2 regions of the Komagataeibacter sucrofermentans DSM 15973 genome follow, and region 1 is predicted to be linked to the other one. Evidence: riboswitches for the same ligand, from Rfam matches in the RefSeq annotation. Region 1 holds a riboswitch; the other holds the start of a gene.
The links. Region 1 has a riboswitch for thiamine pyrophosphate ahead of thiC (phosphomethylpyrimidine synthase ThiC). Riboswitches for the same ligand answer to the same signal wherever they lie in the genome.
Positions count from the first base shown of each region.

Region 2: it holds a riboswitch for thiamine pyrophosphate, as region 1 does, so the genes downstream of both, R5N89_RS00020 (ABC transporter substrate-binding protein) here and thiC (phosphomethylpyrimidine synthase ThiC) in region 1, are expected to answer to the same signal.

Region 1 covers NZ_CP137157.1:2,733,498-2,737,911, forward strand. Annotated here, with positions in the region: gene ade (adenine deaminase) at 1-1,372, opposite strand, end outside; TPP riboswitch at 1,518-1,663, shown strand; gene thiC (phosphomethylpyrimidine synthase ThiC) at 1,767-3,608, shown strand; gene R5N89_RS12925 (hypothetical protein) at 3,678-3,830, opposite strand; gene R5N89_RS12930 (hypothetical protein) at 3,809-4,078, opposite strand; gene R5N89_RS12935 (branched-chain amino acid aminotransferase) at 4,181-4,414, opposite strand, start outside.
Region 2 covers NZ_CP137157.1:1,338-5,751, forward strand. Annotated here, with positions in the region: gene R5N89_RS00010 (hypothetical protein) at 1-90, opposite strand, end outside; gene R5N89_RS00015 (DUF2721 domain-containing protein) at 260-769, shown strand; gene R5N89_RS00020 (ABC transporter substrate-binding protein) at 863-1,798, opposite strand; TPP riboswitch at 1,898-1,993, opposite strand; gene R5N89_RS00025 (cytochrome b N-terminal domain-containing protein) at 2,049-3,260, opposite strand; gene R5N89_RS00030 (hypothetical protein) at 3,385-3,771, opposite strand; tRNA gene R5N89_RS00035 (tRNA-Arg) at 3,951-4,027, opposite strand; gene R5N89_RS00040 (hypothetical protein) at 4,120-4,293, opposite strand; gene R5N89_RS00045 (efflux RND transporter permease subunit) at 4,241-4,414, opposite strand, start outside.

The DNA.
Region 1 (4,414 bases):
CATGCCCCACCGATGAGGCCAGCGCCCCGCCAGACAGCCCGAAGCCCTTAACAAAGCCCCGGCCGATATTGTCATTATGCCCATGCCGCGCCACCACGCAGATGCGCGCGATATCCTGCGCCGGGTCAGGCTGCACGATGCCATCCACAACAGGCAGGTCGGCATGCAGGAAGGGTGTGATGATCTGGCCGGGCAGCAGGCCGATCACGGGGCGCTGCGTGCCGCTGCCCTTTATTTCCATATCCGCCGCACTGACCGGAGCAGGCAGGCTGATGCTCTCCAGCCCCACGGGGGCAATGATCTCACGGGCTGCAAACAGCGCATCATCCACCAGGCGGCCCGCGCTGATCACGTCCGACACGCGGCATTCCCGCAGGTCATCAAGCAGCACGATGTCGGCACGCTTGCCGGGTGCGATCATGCCACGATCACGCAGGCCAAAGGCATTGGCGGCACTCAGCGATGCGCTGCGATAGGCGGCCAGCGGCTCGACACCCAGCGAGATGGCCAGGCGGATCAGGTAGTCCAGATGGCCTTCATGGGCGATTTCCAGCGGGTTGCGGTCATCGGTGCAAAAGGCGAAGAACGGCGACGTGACCGGGTTGAGCAGCGGCACCAGTGCGCGCAGATCCTTGCACACCGAACCTTCGCGGATCAGCACCATCATGCCCTTGCGCACTTTCTCCAGCGCTTCTTCCGCCGTGGTCGCCTCATGGTCGGTGGTGATGCCGGCACTCAGGTAGCCATTGAGCTTGCGCCCGCGCAGCAGCGGGGCATGACCGTCGATATGGCCACCGGCAAAGGCTTCGAGCTTTTCCATGCATCCGGGGTCGCCATTCAGCACGCCGGGAATGTTCATGAACTCGGCCAGGCCAATCACCTTGGGGTGGTCACGATAGGCCAGCAGATCAGCAGCGCCGAGCGTCGCCCCCGAGGTTTCAAGATGGGTGGAGGGCACGCAGCTTGAAAGGTTGACGCGCAGGTCCATGACCGTGCGCATGGCGGCTTGGGTAAAGTAATCCAGCGCCGGGCGGCCGAGCACGTTGGCCATCTCGTGCGGGTCGCATATGGCGGTGGTCACGCCATGGGGCAGCACGCAGCGATCGAACTCGAAGGGCGTGATGAGCGAGGATTCGACATGCAGGTGCGTGTCGATGAAGCCAGGCACGGCAATGCGGCCACGGCCCTCGATCACGTTCGCGCCTTCATAGTGGTCGAGCGTGCCGACAATGGTGTCGCCACAGATGGCGATGTCGGTTGGCAGCATCTCCCCCGTCACCAGATCGAACAGGCGCACATTACGGATAACGGTATCAGCCACCATGCGCCCGCTACCCTGTGCAATCCGGTTGGAAATCGTGTTTGCCGCCATTCTGTCCCGCTTCCCCATAAAATGATGTTCGCTGCCACTTTATCACAACCGGGCGTCTGGCAAATCGGCACACGAATTCTTTTTAAGACACACCCCCTGAGCCCCCGCCTGCATGATTGACAAGGCAGACGGGATTGATGATCCTGAGCAGACCAAGGGGAGTCCCGGCAAGGGGCTGAGAGACCGCTGGCATGGGCAACCATGCGCGCGGAGACCCTTCCGGGCGCATTGTGCGTTCCGGGGAACCTGATCCGGCTCATACCGGCGGAGGGACTGGTGCGGACAATCGGCAACACGCCGCCTGCCCCCGGCACGCGGCCGCCCGCCTGAGGTGGGGCATCCCCGATTTTCTCTCCACCCCCCCTGTCGGAGAGAGGATGCGAGGAGCATTGCCATGACGAACGTCGCTTCGCCTTCATCTCCCGACCATGTCACCACCGGCCCCATCATGGGGTCCGTCAAGGTCTGGTCATCGCCCGAGGGGCATGCGGATATCCGCGTGCCGTTCCGTGAAATAGCACTCGAACCCAGCGCCAACGAGCCGCCGGTGCGCGTGTATGACACCTCCGGCCCCTATACCGACACCAACGCCCATATCGACGTGCGCCAGGGGCTTAAACCCGTCCGCGCGCCATGGATCGTAGCCCGTGGCCTGCCCGCAGTCAGGCCGCGCGCCGTGCGACCGGAAGATAACGGCTTTGCCAAAGGCGAGAATCTTGTCCCCGCCTGCCCCGCGCCGCATGTGGTGCATGAAGGGCGCGCTGGCCAGATGGTCACGCAATACGAGTTCGCGCGCGCGGGCATCATCACGCAGGAGATGATCTACGCCGCCCACCGCGAGAACCTTGGCCGCGCCACCATGGTCGAGGGTGCCGAAGAGCGCCGCGCCGATGGCGAGGATTTTGGCGCTGACATTCCCGCCTTCGTCACCCCTGAATTCGTGCGCTCCGAGATTGCCGCAGGCCGCGCCATCCTGCCCGCCAACATCAACCACCCCGAGCTTGAGCCGATGGTGATCGGGCGCAACTTTCTGGTGAAAGTCAACGCCAATATCGGCAATTCCGCCGTGACCTCATCCGTGGCGGAGGAAGTGGAGAAGATGGTCTGGTCCATCCGCTGGGGCGCGGATACGGTCATGGATCTTTCCACGGGCCGCAACATCCACAACATCCGCGACTGGATCCTGCGCAACGCGCCGGTGCCCATCGGCACGGTGCCGCTCTATCAGGCGCTGGAAAAAGTGGGCGGCGTGCCCGAGGACCTGACATGGGAGATCTTCTGCGACACGCTGATCGAGCAGGCCGAGCAGGGCGTGGACTACTTCACCATCCACGCAGGCGTGCGGCTGCAGCACGTGCCGCTGACCGTCAACCGCGTGACCGGCATCGTCTCGCGCGGCGGGTCGATCATGGCGGGGTGGTGCCTGCACCATCACCGCGAGAGCTTCCTGTACGAGCATTTCGAGGAAATCTGCGACATCATGCGCCGTTATGATGTTTCGTTCTCGCTAGGCGACGGCCTGCGCCCCGGCTCGATTGCCGATGCGAATGACGCCGCCCAGTTTGCCGAACTCAAAACGCTGGGCGAACTGACCAAGATCGCCTGGGCCAAAGGCTGCCAGGTCATGATCGAGGGGCCGGGCCACGTGCCCATGCACAAGATCAAGGTCAACGTGGAAAAGCAGCTGCGCGAATGTGGCGAGGCCCCGTTCTACACGCTCGGCCCGCTCACCACCGACATCGCGCCGGGTTACGACCACATTACATCAGGCATTGGCGCTGCCATGATCGGGTGGTTCGGCACCGCCATGCTGTGTTACGTCACGCCAAAGGAACATCTCGGCCTGCCCGACCGCAATGACGTGAAGGTGGGCGTGGTGACCTACCGCATCGCCGCCCACGCCGCCGATCTGGCCAAGGGGCACCCGGCAGCGCAGATCCGCGATAACGCGATCAGCCGCGCGCGATTCGACTTCCGCTGGAACGACCAGTTCAAGCTCTCGCTCGACCCGGATACGGCGTGTTCGTACCATGACGAGACGCTACCGCGCGAGGCGCACAAGAACGCGCATTTCTGCTCCATGTGCGGCCCCAAATTCTGCTCCATGCGCATCAGCCACGACCTCAAGGCCAATGCCGAGCGCATCGCCGGGCTGGAACAGAAAAAGGAAGAGTTCCGCAGCAACGGCAACCGGCTCTATGTGCCGGTGGAAGAGACCGCGACACCTGCGGAATAAGACAGACGTTTCCGGATGCCGCCTTTTTTCAGAAAGGCGGCGTTCTTCTGAAGCTTTTATCATCCTGCCTCAGTGGGAGGCCGCCACCGCCTCCCGCTGCACGGCCACCGCCGCACCGCCATCCTTGCGGATCATGAGGAAACGCCCGGACCACGACCCTTCAATCCGCCACATTCCCTCGATTTCGGTGCTGTCGGCATTCAGCCTGCCCGCATACAGCACGACATGCCGCCGGGGCCGCCTTCATAGGTTTTGGTAAAACGCACCTCGGCTGCGTGGCGCACGCCGCGCACAGTCGAGACAAAGCAGCCCGCCCCGGCCTGACCCGATGCCGGGCGCTCCGTTACCGTGCCCCCAATGGTGCCACCGGTTTCGAACAGGGAGGCGGAGAAAAACTCCGGCGGCAACGTGCGCGGGTAGCTGAACTGACCATCCCACTGCCCCGTCACATCAAACCTGTTTTCAGCCATGACGATCTCCCTGCCCCCGCACTGCCTGCCATAAAATAAAGCGGGCCATGCCTTACAGCATGACCCGCCCTTTTTCCATTTCCCTGCCGTGCGGGAGGAAAATCAGATCACCTTTTCCACCCAGCCATGGGTGTCGGGCGCTGTGCCGCGCTGGATGCCGATCAGGGCATTGCGCAGCTTTGCGGTGACCGGGCCAATGCCCGCGCCATCGCCAATCACCGCCTCACCCTTATGGCCGCGGAAGCGCCCGATGGGCGAGACCACCGCCGCCGTGCCGCAGGCGAACACTTCCTTCAGGCGGCCTGAGGCGGCATCAGCGTAAAGCTGGTCGATGGC
Region 2 (4,414 bases), 220 kb from region 1:
GATATTGATCCCCCATGCGGCGGGAATGCGCGACAGCACGCGGGCCAGCCTTTTCTCGGGCGTAAGCGGCGTTGCGTAATTATGGGACATGGGTGCCTCCTTTTTTTAAAAAACGTCCCCCATAAACGTCCTTATGAATGCACGATGTTTGAGGAACAGGCCTTGCAGACAGTCTTGAAAGCACAAGTCTGCCCCTTGACGGGGTTGCGGATAACCCCAAAAAACGCACGGTTGCCCGCAGCCAAGGATATGCCTGTCCGTGTCCCCTTTTCCCGGCCTTGTGCCTGATGAATCTGTTGATGGCGTTGCCCACCTGATCCAGACGGCGCTGACGCCGGTGTTCATGCTGTCAGGCATCGGCACGTTGCTCAACATGTTCAACACGCGGCTCGCCCGGGTCAGCGACCATATCGAGAGCGTGCGCGACAAGCTGGAAAATGCCGATGACAAGAAGGGCAGTGAAAGCACCGCCGTGCTGCTGCGTCGGCTGACCCACCTGCATTACCGCACCCTGCTGCTTGATGCCGCCATCCTGTTTGGTGGTGTGGGTGGGGCTTCGGCCTGCGGGTCGGCATTTGCGCTTTTTCTGGGCAGCGTGCGTGATTCCGCCATTGCGTGGTGGCTGGTGCTCATGTTTGGCAATGCGCTGGTGTGCACGGTTATTGCGCTGGCCATGTTTTTAGGTGACAGCATCGTTGCGTGGCATGGCCTGCGCGTAACGACCTTCCTGCCGCACAAGCAGGAAATGCTCGAGAACCAGGTCGACTGAAAACAAAGACGTTCCTGGTGAAGCTTTTTTCAAAAAGCTTCGAAAAATACCCCCTTTCTGAAAAAAGGCGGCACCCGGAAACCTGTATTATGATCAGGGAGCGGCGGGACTGAACGGGTCCAGTGCGTACTGCCCGAGCGGAACGTCATGCGTCATCAGCCCATGCGCGTGCAGAAAGGCGGCAAAAGCCTCGTAGCGCGGCCGATTGAGCAGGGCAGGCTGCTTGCACAGGCGTGGCAGCGTGGCCTGCCAGGCCGCGCGGTTGAGCGGCGTGTCGAGTTCCGGATGGTCATGAATGGCCTGGGCCAGAATGGCGTCGGGGTGGTTGATCAGTGTGTTCGTGCCCTCGGCCAGCGCCTCCATGAAGGCTTTGATCCACGCATCATGCCCATGGGCGCGGGCGGCGAGAAAGATCAGTTCATCAGAAATCGGCACCCCGTGTTCCTCGGGGTAGAAGGCGGAAACCTTGATGCCCTTCTGTTGCAGGTCAAGCAGTTCATAGGTGCGCACCGCACCGATCACGCCATCCACCGCATGGCTGATGAGGGCCTGCTCAAGCTGGAAGTTGACATTCACCTGCCTGACATCGCCTAAGCCCAAGCCTGCCGAATGCAGCATGGCGTCAAGGGAGGCATCATCCACGCCCGGCATGGAAATGCCGATGGTCCTGCCCTTCAGTTCCGCAAGGCCGTGAATGTCAGCGCCGGTAATCAGCACGTTCAGCGGCGTATCGATCAGCGTGCCCACGCGCACCAGCGGAATGTTCTGATCGGCCAGCATGCCAAGCTGCGCCTGATAGGACACGGCAAGATCAGCCTGCCCCGCCGCCACGAGGCGCGGGGGCGAGCCGGGATCGGCCGGGGCGATGAGTTTGACATCCAGCCCGTGGCGGGCAAACGCCCCGCTGTACTGCGCGGCCAGAAGGCTGGCATGGTCGGCATTGAGAAACCAGTCCAGCACGACCGTGACCTGTTGCCCTGCTGCCAAAGCGGGCCGGGCCATGACCGTACAGGCCACAATGGCCATCATGCCCAGCGCGTGCCTGAAGATGTGCATGGTACGGAAGGCCCCCTTGGCTGGCATGAACGTGGCACACGCGGCAGGCAGGGAGCGGGATCATGGCCTCGTGGCGGGGCCGTGCTGTCTCCCTTCGCTGGCATGACCCAGATCAGGTTCAACGGGTGTGATCTCAGCCCCCAATGTGGGGCACCCCGGTCAGGCGGCACAGTGTGGGCACGCGGCCCCTGCGTCAAGTCACGGATGCAGGACCGCGCAGCCCTCAGGCGGCGGGTGGGCGCATTTCACGCCGCGCGCACAGCGGCAGCAGCACGAGGAAGTAGCTGAAGTAGTAAAGGGCCGCGATCCGTCCCGCGATCATCCAGCCCCCTTCGGCATGATGGCGGCCGACCAGCCCCATCATCACGAAGGCGATGACCAGCCCTGCCATGCCAATGCGGCAGGCCGGGCGCTCACGCGCCGAGCGGATGGGCGAGCGGTCAAGCCACGGCACCACGAACAGGATGAGGATGGACCCCGCCGCCGCCAGCAGCCCGCCAAATTTGGAGGGCACGGATTGCAGCAGCCCGTAAAACGGCAGGAAATACCATTCCGGCTCGATATCGGCAGGCGTGTGCATGGGGTTGGCGGGGCGGTAGTTTTCCGGCTCGCTCAACAGGTCGGGCCACAGGAAGGCAAGGGCCACGAACACCAGCGCGAACAGCACGAGCCCGGTCAGATCCTTGGTGGTGTAATAGGGGTGGAAGGGTACGCTCTCCTTCGCGGGTACCGGCCTGCCGCTGGGGTTGTTCGGCCCGCTGACATGCAGCGCCGCCACATGCAGCGCCACCACCGCGACGATCGCGAACGCCATGAGGAAATGCAGCACGAAGAAACGGTGGATGAAAATATCGCCCAGCGTGTCACTGCCTTCCATGATGTGTTCAAGTGTTGCGCCAATGCCCGGCACGGCGCCCACCGCCTTGCCCGCCACGTCAGCGCCCCAGTAAGACATCTGCCCCCATGGCAGCACGTAGCCCGCAAAGGCCGTGACCATGACCATGAGCAGCAGCCCGAGGCCGGTGAGCCACAAAATCTCGCGCGGCTGCTTGTAGGAGCCGTAATACAGCCCCCGGAAGAGATGGATGTAAAGCGCCGCCATGAACAGGCTTGCCCCCGTCACATGCATCGCGCGCAGCATCCACCCGCCGGGCAGCTGGCGCTCGATCATCTCGACCGACGCGAATGCCCCGCTGGCCGTGGGCGTGTAGTTCATGGCCAGAAAGATGCCGGTAGCCAGCATGAGCACCAGCACGGCAGTCAGGATCGCCCCGAAATTCCACAGCGCGTTGAGGTTCGCAGGCATGAGGAAATCGATATATTCCTTGCGAAACCCGCTGATGACGGGAAGCCTGCGGTCAATCCATGAAAGGACGCCACCCGATGCAGGCTGCGCAGGGGGAGGGCTATGTTCGGGGAGGCTGGGCCCGCTCATTCTTGGTTCCTGAATCAGACGACGGAAATATCAGCCCAGAGTGTAGCAGCCCGGCGGGGGGCGGGCACGCTCTCTTTTTCATCAGGTGGCAGGCAGGCCGCATGATTTTACGGCCCGCGGGTCATTACGCGCCCATGCCGGCTTTCTGCACGGCCTGCGCGCACAGGTCGCGGCGCTGGGATATATCGAGATCCGTCAGCCGCGCCCGCTCGGGGGTGCCGGGGTGCAGCACGCCCGCCGTGCCATAGGCGTAATCCATGTTGCCTTTTTCATCGGGCGGCACGGCATTGGTCTTTTCAATCAGCGCGACCAGCAGGGGCGTTGCCTCATCATGCTGCGCCAGCCCGTTACCGATGCAGAAATTGAGGTACCCCGCCAGCCGCGCCCCGGGTGTGGCTGCCACGATCGCATGCGGGCTGAGCATGGCGGGATTCTGCGCCATGGCTACAGGCAGGCCACTCATCAGGCCAAGACCGGTGAGTGCGCCCATCATGACTGAACGGTAGCCCATTGCCTTCATCCTTCATGCTTCATGCCAGAGCGCAGGCATGACCTGCCCTGCGCCACGCCGTAGAACCGCGCGCGGCGGGTGAAGTTGCATGAAGGAGAGGCGTAATAACGCGCCCTGCCACGACAAAATGCAGGCTGCCGGAACAGTCTAATCATGTCAGATCGGATTTTTAAGGAAAGTGGCGCACCCGAAAGGACTCGAACCTCTAACCCCCAGATTCGTAGTCTGGTGCTCTATCCAGTTGAGCTACGGGTGCGCTGTGAGGCGGTTTCTAGCCGAGGTGCTTGCACCCCGCAAGCCCCTTTTTTCGCTTTGGGAAAATTTTTTTTGGCGGCCTGAAATGCCATCTCAGGAATGACCTGCAATCAGGAAAAAGTTTTTGGTGAAGCTTTTTTCAAAAAGCTTTGAAAGAACGCAGCCTTTTTGAAAAAAGGCGGCACCCAGAAACTTTTGATTTTTAAACAAACGTTTATCGCCGCATCCGCGCGCGCAGTCGCTGGCCAAGTCGCCGCGTACCGACACGGATGCGCTCCATGTAAAGATAGATGACCGGCGTGGTGTAGAGCGTGAGCAACTGGCTCATCATCAGCCCGCCCACCACCGTAATGCCCAGCGGGCGGCGCATTTCCATGCCGTAGCCGCT